Ancylothrix sp. D3o: one gene and its partner. The main gene of each other region encodes a partner of the protein of the gene in region 2 in a complex. Links are inferred from orthologs where the notes say so. Each region holds a gene or a part of one and is shown on either strand. Other genes may lie near its edges.

What was found. Proteins that work in one complex are often made in the same cells at the same time.
Region 1: the proteins of arsC (region 2) and trxA are in contact, whole or in part, in an NMR structure (PDB 2IPA), measured with the Bacillus subtilis proteins. The link is inferred for Ancylothrix sp. D3o from one-to-one orthologs.

What each region holds. Positions count from the first base shown.
Region 1 is NZ_JAMXEX010000010.1:202,427-209,856, reverse strand. The notes cover bases 1-2,774. They hold trxA (thioredoxin), read left to right. Parts: upstream 1-1,112; coding sequence 1,113-1,436; downstream 1,437-2,774. Other genes in these bases: NG798_RS17765 (LOG family protein), read left to right, coding at 1,660-2,733; NG798_RS17775 (GuaB3 family IMP dehydrogenase-related protein), read left to right, coding at 1-849. In the rest of the region: chemotaxis-specific protein-glutamate methyltransferase CheB, read right to left, coding at 3,087-4,298; NG798_RS17755 (response regulator), read right to left, coding at 4,353-6,605. UniProt on the Bacillus subtilis protein: Participates in various redox reactions through the reversible oxidation of its active center dithiol to a disulfide and catalyzes dithiol-disulfide exchange reactions.
Region 2 is NZ_JAMXEX010000004.1:384,754-393,086, forward strand. Bases 2,183-5,085 are described here. They hold arsC (arsenate reductase, glutathione/glutaredoxin type), read left to right. Parts: upstream 2,183-3,389; coding sequence 3,390-3,782; downstream 3,783-5,085. Other genes in these bases: arsB (ACR3 family arsenite efflux transporter), read left to right, coding at 2,220-3,356; NG798_RS10960 (response regulator transcription factor), read left to right, coding at 3,906-4,658; NG798_RS10965 (cell wall metabolism sensor histidine kinase WalK), read left to right, coding at 4,724-5,085. In the rest of the region: phosphate ABC transporter permease subunit PstC, read left to right, coding at 76-1,038; phosphate ABC transporter permease PstA, read left to right, coding at 1,106-2,023; more of NG798_RS10965, read left to right, coding at 5,086-6,043; phosphate signaling complex protein PhoU, read left to right, coding at 6,297-6,965; NG798_RS10975 (PhoX family phosphatase), read left to right, coding at 7,365-8,333. UniProt on the Bacillus subtilis protein: Catalyzes the reduction of arsenate [As(V)] to arsenite [As(III)]. In vitro, can dephosphorylate para-nitrophenyl phosphate (pNPP).

The DNA.
Region 1 (7,430 bases), on a different replicon or contig from region 2:
ATGCAAGAACTGTACTCGGTGCCGGTGAAGCCGGAACTGATCGAACAGCGTATCAAGGAAATTAAGAGTAAAGGCGGAATCGCTGCGGTTAGTGCGACGCCGGCCGGTGCCAGTAGATACGGCGAGAGTGTGGCGAAAGCGGGCGCTGATTTGTTTTTTATCCAAGCGACTGTGGTTTCTACAGCACACTTGTCTCCAGAAACAATTACGCCCCTAGATTTAGCTGAATTTTGTGCACGGATGCCAATTCCGGTGATTTTAGGCAATTGCGTGACTTATGAAGTGGCGCTTAACCTGATTAAGGCTGGGGCGGCTGGGATTTTGGTGGGCATTGGCCCTGGTGCTGCTTGCACTTCACGCGGTGTGTTGGGTGTGGGTGTACCCCAAGCAACGGCTGTTGCTGATTGTGCGGCTGCACGGGATGATTATTTCCGTTCGTCGGGGATCTATGTTCCGATTATTGCGGATGGTGGGTTAATTACGGGCGGTGATATCTGTAAGTGTATTGCCTGTGGTGCAGATGGGGTGATGATTGGTTCGCCGTTTGCGCGGGCTAAAGAGGCTCCTGGTCGTGGTTATCACTGGGGGATGGCAACGCCTAGCCCGGTTTTGCCACGCGGAACTCGGATTCGGGTGGGTTCTACCGGCTCTCTGGAGCAGATTTTACGCGGGCCGGCTCAGCTTGATGATGGCACTCATAATTTGTTGGGTGCTTTGCAGACAAGTATGGGAACCCTTGGGGCTAAGAATATCAAAGAAATGCAGCAAGTTGAGGTGGTGATTGCTCCGTCGCTGCTGACTGAAGGTAAGGTGTACCAAAAAGCTCAACAGTTGGGGATGGGTAAGTAAATGCACTTACCATAAAAATAATTAAAAAATTCCCTGATTGTGACGGAATCGGCCAAATGAGCCGTTAGAATAGAATTGAAGCGGAGACAAATGTTTCCGTTCACTCCTCACACCACACTCCGCCCGGACTGCTGTTCGGGCGGTTCCTTAATTTAAATAGGCGATTTAACATTCTCGTCATCAGCCTGTACCCGTGTTGTGGCGCTGGATGATGGTAGAATGACAAACTTAAAGACACCATTGATAGGTAAGGATTCTTAGGAATGTCATCAGCAGCACCAGTTACAGATTCAACGTTTAAGCAAGAAGTCCTAGATAGCGAACTTCCTGTTTTAGTAGATTTTTGGGCTCCTTGGTGTGGGCCTTGCAGAATGGTCGCGCCGGTTGTGGATGAAATTGCCCAGCAATACGGCGGCCAGGTAAAAGTGGTTAAGGTGAATACAGATGAAAATCCGGGTGTTGCGAGCCAGTATGGCATCCGCAGTATCCCCACTTTGATGATTTTCAAGGGGGGTCAGCGGGTTGATATGGTGGTGGGTGCGGTTCCTAAAACTACTTTGGCACAGACTCTGGAAAAATATCTCTAAGGGTTTGAGCGCAAAAACACTCTGTTTATTTTCACAAATTTTTTTTGATTGCCTCGCTTTAGCACCGGCTTTGTGAGGCTTTTTCGTTTCTGATTTTTTTGGCGTTGGAATTGGGTTTGTGTGTTTGGTTGAACTCAGTGGTTTCTTTGGGCAAACTAAGGATAAGACCGCGATATAAGGCGAGTCTCGATACAATGAAATTACTGATCAAGATTCAAAATTTATGGCTATTTCTACTTCTCCTTATATTGATTCTGGCGATTCCCTCCATGCGAAAGTTCTAAATTTAATCGAACGGCTACCTAATGATCAGTACGCTAAGTGGATAGAGCGTTCTCTTAGTACGATTGTTCGTTTGGCTGGTAAGGAAGTTGACCGTTTAGACTGGAAAATTTTGTCGGCTTCTCTGCAAGATATGGAGCGAGCTTTTCAGATTTTTTATCCCTACCGCCACGTCCGTAAAGTTACAGTTTTTGGCTCGGCGCGGGTGTCGGAAGATTCGCCGGAATACAAAACCGCTGTAGAGTTTGCTCGCTATGTGACGCGCGAGGGATTTATGGTGATGACCGGCGGCGGTGGCGGGATCATGCAGGCGGGAAATGAGGGGGCCGGTGCTGACTGCTCGTTTGGTTTAAATATTTATTTGCCGTTTGAGCAAGGGGCGAATCCTTATATTACTGATGATTCTAAGTTGATTGAGTTTAAATATTTTTTTACTCGCAAGTTGTTTTTTTTGCGGGAAAGTGATGCGGTGGCTTTGTTTCCGGGGGGGTTTGGCACGCAGGATGAGGCGTTTGAGTGTATTACTTTGAGTCAAACAGGCCGGTTTGGGCCGGTGCCGGTGATTTTGATTGATCCTCCGGGGGGGGACTATTGGCAAGATTGGAATGCGTTTGTGAATAAGCAGCTTGTCCGTCGTGGGTTGGTTTCGCCGGCAGACACGAGTATATACACAATTACGGATAATTTAGATGTAGCTTGTGAGGCAATTAAAAATTTTTACAAAGTATATCATTCAAGTCGCTATGTGGAAGATAAGTTTGTAATTCGCCTTAAGTGCGAGTTATCGGATGAGGCGGTGGAGCAGTTGAATGAGAATTTTGGCGATATTTTGGTGAAGGGGAAGATAGAAAAAAGTGCGGCTTTGCCAAAGGAAACAGGGGATGAGACGTTGGATTTGCCCAGGTTGGTTTTATATTTTAATCAGCGGGATTTGGGCCGGCTTTATCAGTTGATTGCTACCATTAATCAGCTTGGGGCTACTTCGTTGATTTCTTGTCATCCTGAGCAGAAGTAAGGATAAGATTACTTTTTGGGACTAAGCCTAAAGGCGACGGATTAAAATCCGTCGCTACAAGAATCAAACAGACTCCCTGATAAATAGGGTTCGTTAGCGAGTAAAAAGGTTAAGAGTGACTGTAGTTTTTTGAGGGTAAATCAGCATTCCTTAAAATTAGTTTTTAGGGAGGAATTCACCCTTCAAAAGGCTCTTTTACTGCATTTGGAAGGCTGAATTTAACGTTTTTGTTAGCGGCTGTATGGTGTTAAAAAATTTCAATGCAGATAAGCTTTTTCTCCATAAAATAATTTTTACTGAGGTTGTTAACCGGCAAGGGAAAGAAGAATCAAAAGCCGTTAAAAATAGGGTTATTACTCAGTTTCTCTTCCCAATTTATTCAAAATCATCGGGGCAATTTCATTGACCGGCAACACCAAAGAAGCGGCATTTAGTGCAATGGCTTCTTTAGGCATTCCAAACACCACAGATGTTTTTTCATCTTGAGCAATGGTGAGTCCACCGGCCCGACTTATCGCTTGCATACCATCGGCGCCGTCTCTTCCCATGCCGGTGAGCAAAATTGCCATTGCTTTTGAGCCGTAAATTTTGGCGAGAGAGTTAAAAGTAACGGTGACAGAGGGCCGATGACCGCTACAGGGTGGAGCCGAAGAACAATTAAACCGGCCTTGGGAGTTGAGTTCTAAATGATAGCGTTCTGGCGGAAAATAAATCGTTCCTGGTTGAGGCCATTCACCCGGACTAGCAATTTTCACTGTCATTGCACATTCAGCATTTAACCAATCCACCAATCCCTGTAAAAACCCCTCACTTATGTGCTGCACACATATAAGGGGAACGGGAAAATTAGCCGGAAAACTTGTGAGAATTGTATAGAGGGCTTGGGGCCCGCCGGTGGATGCACCGACCCCGACAATTTTTATGGGAGTGCGGGTTGTAGGGGCTGGCGCGTCTACGCCCTTCTGGTCGGGGGGGAGGCGGGTGCCGGGTGTTGGCGAGACTACGGTTCGGGGGGGCTGAGAGACTTTGGCACGGACGGATAAACCGACGCCGGCACTTACTCCCGACCGAGCGTTCCCAGGTTTACTGCCCGTAGTGCTTTTAGGGGGGAGGGGTGTAGACTCGCTGGCGACTGGTCTGCGGCGGCGGGTAAAAACAGCGACACCACTGAGAATTCTAATTTTACTAATTAACTCAGCGCGAGTTGTTTCATAATTTTCGCCAATGGCACCGCGAGGCTTAGGAAATACTTCAACAGCACCGGCTTGAAGTAATTTAAAAACATTGTGGGTATTTTCTGGCTGAACCGAAGAACTGATCACTAAAATTGGACGGGGAAATTTTGCCATAACTTCTTGGGTAAATTCGAGCCCATCCATTTGCGGCATATGTAAATCGGTACAGATAACGTGGGGCTGCAAATGGGGAATCATGGCTAATCCTTCGGTGCCGGTGCGGGCACATCCCACGACGATAATATCAGGAGATGTGCTCAGCATTCGTTTAAAAATTGTCGTGGCAACAGGAGAGTCTTCTACTAATAAAACTCGGATGTCCTTTGTCATTGCTCATTTGTCCTTTGGCATTTGTGATGGGTGATTTGGCATTGGGTGGAGGGTTTAAATGAGCCTTTTTAAGGTTTCAATGAGTACCTCTTGGTTAAAAGCATTTTTTGTGATGTATGCAGATGCACCGGCAGAAGCGCCTCGTCGCTTATCTTCATCCGAAGCCAAAGATGTTACCAAAATAATTGGCAATTCTAAATATTCTTTGTGCTGACGGATTTTTTGAGTTAGTCCTAAGCCGTCAAGATTCGGCATTTGAATATCAGAAACTACGGCATCAAAACGGCGTTCTCTGAGTTTGGTGTAGCCATCTAAGCCATCGACTGCGGTGATGACTTCATAACCGGCACTTTCGAGGATGCGTTTTTCTTGAGTGCGGGTGGCGATAGAGTCTTCTACTAATAAAATAACTTGTTTTTGTTTCGCTGTGTCGGTTGGCAGTGTTGGGATGATAGTGCGGGATTGTCTTTGTACGGACTTAATTAAATCTTGGGGATTGAGAACCACACAAACTTCGCCGGTGCCGAGAATGGTTGTCCCAGAGACATTTCGCACCCGCTGCAATAATTTGCTTTGAGATTTCAAGACAACATCTTGCTCATCTAGCAAACCATCCACAATTACACCCAAACGCTCTTGCCCGATTTTAAGGATAATACAAGATAAATTTTGATTATTACTAAAAAGTGGGCTTTCTGCTGGTGTAGGTAATTCGAGTAAATCTGCAAGTCGGGCAATAGAGATTGCTTGATTATCTAAAATCATCGTGTCTCGCCCTTCAATGGTAAAAATGTCATCGACGGGTAAAAGTCGAGCCATTTCTACAAATTCCACAGGAATTGCATAAGGGATATTATTAACCGCTACTAGCAAAACATGAGCGGTTGCCAGAGTTGTGCAAAGTTTGAGGCGTAAAGTGCAACCTTTACCGGGGCTAGATTCTACTTGAATTGTGCCTTTTAGACGTTCTACGTTTGTGCGTACTACATCTAAACCGACACCTCTGCCGGAAACTTCGGTTACAAAAGTGCGGGTTGAAAAGCCGGGAGAGAAAATCAGAGAATGAATTTGATGGTCGCTTAGGCTGGCAAGTTCTTCTTCTCGACAAACTCCACGTTTAAGGGCAGTGCGTTTAATGGCTTCGATATCTAAACCGCGTCCGTCATCAGAAATTTCTAGGATGATATGGTTGGCGGTTTGGTATCCGTGCAAACGGATGGTAGCGATTGGAGATTTCCCCGCAGCAATGCGATCTGCCGGTAATTCAATTCCGTGATCTATCGCATTTCGGAGAATATGAGTCAGGGGGTCTTTCATTTCTTCTAAAATGCGTTTATCAGCCCTGGTTTCGCCGCCTTCAATGATTAATTCAACTTGTTTTTCTTGCTGTCTGGCCAAATCCCGAACTAGGCGGGGAAATAAGTTAAATATTGTTGATAAAGGTAATAGGCGTAGGGTGCGGATTCCTTCTTCGAGTTCGGAGGAAATAACATCAAGTCGGGTGCTGTCTTCGTAAAGTGAACTTTTGAGGCTTTCGACGAGTAATCCTAGTTGTTCGAGGTGTTGTTCATAGGATTGGTGGAAGTTTTGAACTTGTTTAAGTGCGTTGGTGTTGGTGGTTCGCTGAATTTCATCGAGGGTGAAGCGGTTGATAAAAACATTCCGACTCCATTCTTCCCATAAATTTACAATATTTTCGAGGTCGCTGAGCCGGTGGGCGACGCGAATTTTGGTAACGGTTAGTTCTCCTCCAAGTGTCATTAAGGCGTCAAGATTTCGCGTTTCAACTCGAATGCTTTCGATGCGATAGTTGTCTGTGTTTGGATGATGGGGAGTGTTTTTTTCAGGTTGGATGGGGGGGGGAGCTAGTGTTATGGTTTCTTCGGTTCTAGGGGGTGCCGGTGGGGAGGCTTGATGATGAATTGCGGCGATGTTTATATTACTAGGAATGCCGGTAACGGCTTCGCTAACGAGTTGACGTATGGTGTCTAATACCTCTGACATTTGATCGCAAATGTTAGGGGTAATGGAAATTTCACCTTTGGTGACGCTGTTAAGAATATTCTCTAGTTGGTGGGCAAGGGTGCTGATGTCTGGGAGTCCTAGCATCCCTGCATCACCTTTTATGCTGTGGGCTTCCCGCAACATTGCTTCTATTTGTCTGGGATCGTTGGGATTTTTTTCTAGGTAAAGTAATCCTGCATCTAGTTTTTGTAAGTGTTCTTCACAGGCTATTTTAAATGTGGTTCGCAGTTCTTCATCTTGGATATATTGGCTGCTTTTTGTGAGGGCTGGTGCTGGGTTAATTTGGGCCGGTTGTTGGGGGAAATTAGCTATTTCCGCCGGTCGTTCTTTGGTTTTTTTTGTTTTGGGTTTGGGTGAGGGTTCCGAGAGTTTTAAATGTGCTTCTTCTTGGGGGGGTTGCTCGTAATTTGTTGAGGTAATTTTTGGTAAATCTTGGGTTGGAGTTGGCGCTGAGTTTTGGGATAAGATTTCAGGGGTCTTTTGTGGCGGTTCTTTGGGCTTTTCGGGGGCTACTTCCTGGGAAGCTGTGGGGTTAACATGAGCTCCCATTAGGTGAGCAAGGGCATAAAAGGTGTTGACTCCTGGGGGGGTGCCGGTGACGGCTTCAACAAGTAGTTCCCGAATGGCTGCGATGCCTGCAAACATTCGATCACACAGCGCGGGGGTGAGGTGGCTGTCTCCGTTTTTGATGCTGGTTAATAGGTGTTCAAGTTGATGGGCAAGGGTGCCAATGTCTTTGATGCCTAACATATTGGCATCGCCTTTGAGGGAGTGGGCTTCTCTCATCATTTCCGCTAACAAGGTTGGATTGTTAGGCGTTTTTTCGAGAAGTAATAAGCCTTCGTCAAGTTTTTGTAAATGTTCTTCACTGGCAACTTTAAAGGTAATCCTGAGCTCTTCGTCTTCTATCATCATTGTTTATGTCCTTTGGTTAGCTTTGAAGATGGAATTGCCGACTTTATTCTAGTTTAGATTTTTTACCTTGTCTGGCCTGATTATTATTTTTTTGTCGGCTTGGCGCTCTCGCTTTAATGGTTGATGCTCCCTTGGCTCTGTTGGTTGGGTGACGAGGGGGGGATTGGGTGGCTGAGTAAATTCTGCCGGAAA
Region 2 (8,333 bases):
AGTGCATTTTGGGACACATTTAAACTTAGAATAGACATTGACCCTTGCGGGGCTTGTTTTTCAGCAAAATCATTTATGAGCATTCACCTAAAAAACGGCGGGGACACTCGTTCGCTTACTTTTATAGAAACCGTTGAGCGGATAATGAACATCTTCTTTATCCCCTTGACTCAAATTTGTGCGTTTGCCATTGTTGGCATTTTGCTGTGGATGACTTTTGTGGTGGGGACGCAAGCATTGCCGGCTATTAGCCAATTTGGTTTGGGGTTTTTGAGTGCGACAAATTGGGACCCGGTACGCGATGAGTTTGGTGCTTTTCCACAACTTTATGGCACTATCGTTAGTTCGATTATTGCATTGCTGTTTGCTGTGCCGGTGGGTTTGGGTGTGGCGCTATTTTTGAGTGAAGATTTTTTGCCGCCAAAACTTCGGGTGATTCTTGCTTTTTTGGTGGAATTACTTGCAGCTATTCCTAGCGTGGTTTATGGTTTATGGGGACTTGCAGTTATTGTTCCCTTGTTTAAAGTAGTAGGAAATTGGTTGTACAGCACTTTTGGTTGGTTGCCCTTTTTTAGCACTCCTCCTAGCGCCACCGGCCTCGGAATGTTCCCAGCCGGTTTAGTATTAGCAATTATGGTTTTACCTACCATTGCTGCAATTTCTCGTGATGCTTTAATTTCTTTACCTCCCGATTTACGACAAGCTGCTGTTGGGCTTGGTGCCACGCGCTGGGAAACAATTATTCAAGTATTAGTGCCTGCTGCTTTTTCTGGGATTGTTGGTGCTGTAATGTTGGCATTAGGTCGTGCGTTGGGTGAGACAATGGCTGTTACCCTTTTGATTGGTAATTCTAATCAAGTTAATTCGTCTATTTTGACACCGGCTAGCACCGTTGCTTCTTTGCTGGCTAATCAATTTGCGGAAGCCGGTGGATTACAAGTTTCGGCGTTGATGTATGCTTCTTTGGTGTTGTTTGCTCTGACTTTGTTGGTGAATATTTTGGCTGAGTTATTGGTGCGAAGAGTTCAAAGAATTTAAGGGTTTTTTACTGGATTTTTTGACAACTGGAAAAAATTAGAATGGTGGGCAGAGCGCCCCTACTTTTATGGATCAATCTGACAAGTTTTCTGAAAGTGGATATCCCAGCAGAAGCCTCAAAAAGTCGGCTAATTCTCCTCGCACACTGTTCGGGATGGCGATGACAGGCTTAACGTTTTTTGCTGCTTTTGTTGCGCTTTTGCCTTTGTTTTTGGTGCTGGCTTATGTAGTAATTCGCGGCGGAAACCGGCTCAGTTTTGCGCTTTTTACGGAATTACCACCCACCCCAATGCAGTTGGTGGGCGGCGGTTTTGGTAATGCTATCCAAGGCACTTTAATTATGGTGGCGCTTGGGGCATTAATTAGTATTCCTGTTGGGGTACTGGCGGCGATTTATATGACTGAGTTTGCCCGCGATACTAAAGCTGCTGATTGGATTCGATTTTTTACCAACGTCCTTAGTGGGGTTCCTTCTATTATTGTCGGGGTTTTTGCCTACGGGGTGTTGGTTTTAACGTTCAAAAATTACTCGGCTTTGGCTGGGGGTTTTGCGCTTTCTGTGTTGATGTTGCCAATTATTGTTAGGGCAACTGAGGAAGCTTTGAAGTTGGTTCCGCTGGAAATTCGCCAAGGTGCGATTGGTTTGGGGGCCACGAATTTTCAAACTGTTGTTAGGGTGGTTTTACCGGCAGCTATTCCTGCTATTGTTACCGGCACAACTTTAGCAATTGCTCGCGCTGCGGGCGAAACTGCACCGCTTTTGTTTACGGCTCTTTTTAGTCAGTTTTATTTGCCGGTAAGCGAAGAAGGAGTGGGGGCTTTAAATCAGCCGGCGGCTTCTTTGGCGGTTTTGGTTTATAACTTTGCCACTCGTCCTTATGAAAATCAAAAAGAGTTGGCTTGGGCTGCTTCTTTGATTTTGGTTTTGTTAGTTTTGACAACCAGTATTATCGCTCGTTTGGCCACTGCTCGCCGTACTTATTAATTTTTTGGTTCCGCGCTTTGTACAGGCGTTGCGCGCTTTGTACAGACGTTCCGCCGGAACGTCTCTACCACCCCCCAATGTCGGGTACGTTCGCTTGAAACGTGCCTGATTTTTTTTCGGGCCGGTATTGACATATCAACTTTTCTTGAAATAAGATAAAAGTGAAAAGAAAATAAACCTTGTAAGGGTAGCTGAAATGAACAGCCCAGCAAGCACCGGCCCCGCAGTCAAAGCCGGCAACTCATTAAGTTTTTTTGAAAGATACCTCACGCTCTGGGTGTTTCTCTGCATTGTCGCCGGCATTGCTTTAGGCCGGTTGTTCCCTGGCGTAGCCGTCGCTCTTGACGCGATGAGCATTTATCAGGTATCGATTCCAATAGCAATTTGCCTGTTTTTTATGATGTATCCCATCATGGTAAAAATTGATTTTACCCAGGCAACAAATGCCATTAGAGCACCTAAGCCGGTGATTTTAACCTTGGTGGTCAATTGGTTAATTAAACCCTTTACAATGGTCGTTTTAGCTCAATTTTTCTTAGGGCAATTATTCCGGCCATTGATCACCGGCACCGAGATAGTACGCGGCGCTGAAATTTCCCTAGCAAACTCCTATATTGCCGGCACCATTTTATTAGGAATTGCCCCTTGTACTGCAATGGTGCTGATGTGGGGATATTTATCCTACGGAAATCAAGCACACACCCTTGTCATGGTTGCAGTTAACTCCTTGACAATGTTGTTTCTTTATGCTCCATTAGGCCGATGGTTACTGGCAGCAAACGATTTAGTTGTACCCTGGCAAACAATTGTTTTATCGGTTTTAATTTATGTCGGGTTGCCTTTAGCAGCGGGTATGTATAGCCGATATTGGATACTCAAAAATAAAGGCAAAGAATGGTTTGAGAAAAAATTTCTTAACTATCTCACGCCAGTAGCCATTTCTGCTTTGCTGATTACCTTAGTTTTGCTATTTGCATTTAAAGGAGATTTAATTGTTAAAAACCCTTTGCATATATTGTTAATTGCCGTGCCGCTTTTCCTGCAAACTAACTTTATTTTCCTGATTTCTTATGTAGCAGCCCAAAAAATGAAGCTTAGCTACGAAGATTCAGCACCGGCAGCCTTAATTGGTGCCAGCAATCATTTTGAAGTTGCAATTGCTACCGCCGTGATGTTATTTGGTTTAAATTCTGGGGCAGCATTGGCAACCGTTGTGGGAGTTTTAATCGAAGTGCCGGTGATGTTAATGTTGGTAGAAGTTTGCAAAAAAACTGCTTTTTGGTTTCCCAGAAATCCCGAAAAAGCGAGTTTAAGAGATCCCCGGTGTTTGTGATTGAAAAAACAGTTTCCGAAGGACAAATGACAAATGAAAAAAGTAATGTTTGTGTGCAAAAGAAATTCTTGCCGGTCGCAAATGGCAGAAGGATTTGGGAGAATATTAGGGAAAGGTAAAATTGAAGTTGTCAGTTCAGGATTAGAAGCTAGTAGAGTTCACCCCACAGCCGTGCAAGTTATGTCAGAAATTGATATAGATATCACCGGCCAAAAATCCAAAGCCTTGAGTGATTTTAAAGCCGAAGATTTTGATGCAGTCATTTCCTTGTGTGGGTGTGGAGTAAACTTACCCGAAGAATGGGTAACAAGAGAAATTTTTGAAGATTGGCAACTCGAAGATCCCGATGGTAAACCCTGGGAAACTTTTCAGAGAGTACGGGATGAAATCAAAGAAAAAGTAGAAAAATTAGTCAATAGCCAGTAGTCATTTGTACCAGTGACCACAGCCAGAGATTAAAATAACTTATCTTTAGCATAGACCATAAGCAGAAGAGACAGATTTTAGTGTATTTATGGGGGTAGATGTAAACCCTTAACTTCCCCCAGTATGTTTTCTATAGACTCATCAAAGAGTCCCACCATGCCAGAAATCGGACAAACAGGCAGAATTCTAGTCGTGGAAGACGAGGCATTGATCCGCGATATGCTCGTTTTAGCCTTAGAAGAAGAAGGCTTCTCGGTAACAACCGCCCCCGACGGACGAACAGCCTTAAACTTAATTAGCGAAACCACGCAAAAACAGGGGGAATTTCCCTTTGATGCCATGATACTTGACTTAATGCTGCCGCAAGTCAACGGTCTGGATTTGTGCCGGTTGTTACGCCATCAAGGTAATAACGTTCCGATTTTAATTTTAAGTGCCAAAGTCAGCGAAACCGACCGGGTTCTGGGGCTAGAAGTAGGCGCAGACGACTATCTCACCAAACCGTTTAGTATGCGGGAATTGGTCGCCCGAATGCGAGCCTTATTGCGCCGGCAACGTTTAAACTACCAACCTCAACCGCAAACCCTAAACTTTGGCGACATCACCCTTTACCCCCAAGAATGTCGCGTTATTGTCCGGGGAGAAGAACTCAATCTCTCGCCCAAAGAATACCGCTTACTGGATTTATTTATGAGTTCCCCCCGTCGCGTCTGGTCGCGTGATCAACTGCTAGATCAAGTGTGGGGGGCTGATTTTATCGGCGATAGCAAAACTGTAGACGTGCATATTCGCTGGTTGCGCGAAAAACTCGAACGTGACCCCAGCCAACCAGAATATATCATCACAGTTCGAGGCTTTGGATATCGGTTAGGGTAGTGATTACAGGTTAGTTAAACTTTCTTAATCTAGCCTGTACTGATCTACCTCACACACATACGCGGATGGCCTTTGTTGCATTTTTACTCGGCTTGGCTGTTGGACTTGGCTTGTTTGTGGTACAACGGCTTTGGCTTAACCGGCAGTATAAAAGTTTGTTGCGAACGTTGCCAGATGAAGGGTTAGGAGACTCATTACCAGCCCTGGTGCGCTTGCGGCGGGCTATTGCTATTGCTAACCAACATCAACATAACCTCACAGAACAACTGCTAACCTGGCAACAAATTTTACAAGTTGCGCCTGTGGGTTATTTGCAAGTCGATGAAGAAAATCAACTGCTGTGGTGTAACCAGCAAGCCAGACAACTCTTAAGTATTCAAAACTGGGAACCGGAACGCTCGCGCTTGCTGCTGAAAGTCGTGCGTTCTTATGAACTTGACTACCTCATCGAACAAACCCGCACCAACGCCCAACCTTCTCAACGAGAATGGGTGTTTCATCCGGCGGTGGCGGATGCGGAGGCGATGGGAAGGGTGCGAAGTTTGACCCTGCGGGGTTATAGTTGGCCTTTGCCGAATGGTCAAGTCGGTGTTTTTCTGGAAAACCGGCAAGATGCGGTGACATTGATCCAAACTCGTAATCGCTGGGTGTCGGACTTGGCCCATGAACTGCGAACGCCGCTTACTTCAATTCGTCTGGTAGCCGAAGCCTTGCAATTGCGTCTCGAACCTCCCACCCGGACTTGGGTTGAGCGAATGCTGGGCGAAACCAACCGCTTGATTAAATTAGTCCAAGATTGGCTGGATCTGATTTCAATTGAAGCAGATCCAAGTAAAAATCTTTCGCTGAAAGTTCTGGAAGTTCACAGTTTAATTCAAACTGCGTGGCAAACTCTTGAACCGCTTGCTCGACCAAAACAACTTAATTTTGTCTATTCTGGCCCGACAAACATCAGCCTGGTTGCAGATGAATCACGCTTGATGCAAGTGTTTCTGAATTTGTTTGATAACAGTATTCGCTATAGTGGGGCCGGTGAGACGGTACAAGTGGAAGTTAAACTTTTACCTTCGCTGGAAAACCCTATAAATTTGCAAATAGATTTGATAGATACCGGCCCTGGTTTTCCCGATACTGATTTAGCTTATGTTTTTGACCGGCTTTACCGAGGTGAACCTTCTCGCGTTCGCAACAGTTCTATAGCTCCCGAACAATCAGAACAATCTCGCCTATCGACCGTTAGCAACGGCAGCGGTTTGGGTTTGGCGATTGTCCGTCAAATTATTATCGCTCATGGTGGCGAAATCAGCGCCCAAAATCATCCCCGTACTGGCGGCGCTTGGTTGAAAATTATCTTACCTTATGTAAAGGAGGAGGATCTGCCTTGATATGTGTGCACTTTTTGCTGTCCAACTTTAGGCAGCTAATCTATAAAATTTTTACTCCAATCCTTACAATTTTCGCTATTATTGATACTTACTCGCTGAAAAATTTTTTGCCTAAATCACCGGCTATCTATAAGCGGCCCATCACGGCTTTTGAAAGTGAGTTTTCTTTGGTTTTATACCTTGGTTTCCTAAACCCCTACCCAGCCTGATTTTTTGTTTTTAACCTAGCTATTTTATTGTTGAGCGACTAGAGGTGAATTCTGCTTCTTCTAATCCCAATTCTGAAAGAACCCATTTTGAGCGGCAAATCAAACGCTTAGAGCGTGATGTGTTGCGGATGGGTGCTTTGGTAGAAAATACTTTTCGTCTCAGCCATAAAGCTTTGTTTGAGCGAGATTTGGCGGCGGCTGAGGCTATCCCCCATCTTGACAAACAAATTGATCAGTTTTATCGGCAAATTGAGTCGGATTGTGTTTTGTTAATGACTCTCCAAGCCCCTGCTGCTAAGGATTCCCGGCTTTTGGGTGCGTTTATGCAGCTTGTGCGCGATATTGAACGCATCGGCGATTATGCTAAGGATCTTGCCGAAATTGCGATTAAGCTTTTCCCTTACACTCCCCACGCTTGTATGCCTCAAGTTGAGGTAATGTCTAAACACGCTCAAGCTATGCTGGCGACGAGTTTGGTGGCGCTGGCTGATTTAAATGCTGAGGTGGGAATTCACCTTAAGGAGCAAGATTCTGTTGTTGATGATGCCTACAGTAATCTTTATGATACTCTGGCCCACCAACGCGATATCCAAGGCGTGATTGAGCCGATTTTACTGCTGGTTTTGGTGATTCGTCATATTGAGCGGATGGCTGATCATGCTACAAATATTGGTCAGCGTGTGGCTTATATTGTGACCGGTCATCGCTGTTGATTGGGGGCTTTTTTCTCACCCCAGAGGGCTTACAGCAGCTATCGAGAGGGGATAACTGAAGGTTATCAAGGTTTTAATGTTTTTTTAATTTTGGGTTTGTAGGATGGTGATGGCTTTTTTCTGCCGTTTTTTCCATCCCTGCCTGAAATCTTTTTTTTGCGGCTTGCCTGTCTGCAAATGACAGTTTTTTGGCCCATATTTCACGGCCAATTTTGCCTCTTATACCGGCCTATTTAAAAGGAAGTGGTCAAAGAAAAATTGCTGTAATTCAAGCGAGCAAATAGCTGTATAATTTAAAATTATCTTTAATCCGATTGAATGAGTATTTTATAAGGGAAAGTTTGTCGGCTGTCTGGCAAGTTTTGCTATTTTTTAGAATATCTAAGCACGAAATTTGTTATGTCTTTGAAACGCCGTGATTTGTTGATGTTTTTGAGTGGGGCTGCCGGTGTTGTTGCTGCCGGTGGTGTTTTGCCCTCTTGTGTTCCACAAAATAAGAATAAACTGCCTTTTTCTCCCATTAAAGGGCCCATGCCTTTAACTACCGACGGCTTAGAACCGGCAAAACAACCAGAAGCTTATAAAAGCTTTGAAGTGGTGGATGATTTGGTGTTACCGGCCGGTTTTAGCTACCAGGTAATCGCGGCTTGGGGGGATAAAGTGGGGGATTCTCGGTTTGGTTACAACAATGATTATCTGTCGTTTGTGGAAACGGCAGCCAATGAAGGTTATCTAGGCGTTAACTTTGAATACATCAGTGATAAAGCTTGGATGCAAACGATAGAGCAAGTTTTGGGGTTTAGTGTGCCGGTTGAGGAAGTGATGGCGGCGCTGAAAAAAACCAATAAAAAAGAAATCAATGCCTTTGCTTTGCCGGAAAATGACCCAATTAAGGCAAAAATCCGCGAAATTTGTAAACAAGCGTTGATTGATCAAGGTTTAGGAGTGATTTCGCTGCGCCGCAAAAGTGATGGAACTTGGGAACGCACTTTTTCAAAGGCTGACCGGCGGATCACCGGCATTTCTGGTTTAGAAGATAATCGCTATTTGAAAGCCACCGGCCCTGCTGTGGCAATTTTCAAGAAAAAACAAGGTTTGGGTTATATCGATAAACTTGGTGAACGAATTATTGGTACTTTTGCCAATTGTGCGGGGGGTACGACGCCTTGGGGAACGATGTTGAGTGGGGAAGAGAATTTTCAAGCCCAAGTACCTGAGCCGGTTTATGCTGATGGAACATCTGCTGATCCAAGCGAGTTGGGTTTCAGCGCCGAAAGCATTGATGGACAGGGAAATGTTTTCGGACTGGCGGGGAATAAATACGGCTGGGTGGTGGAACTTGACCCAGCGAACCCAAACGACACCGGC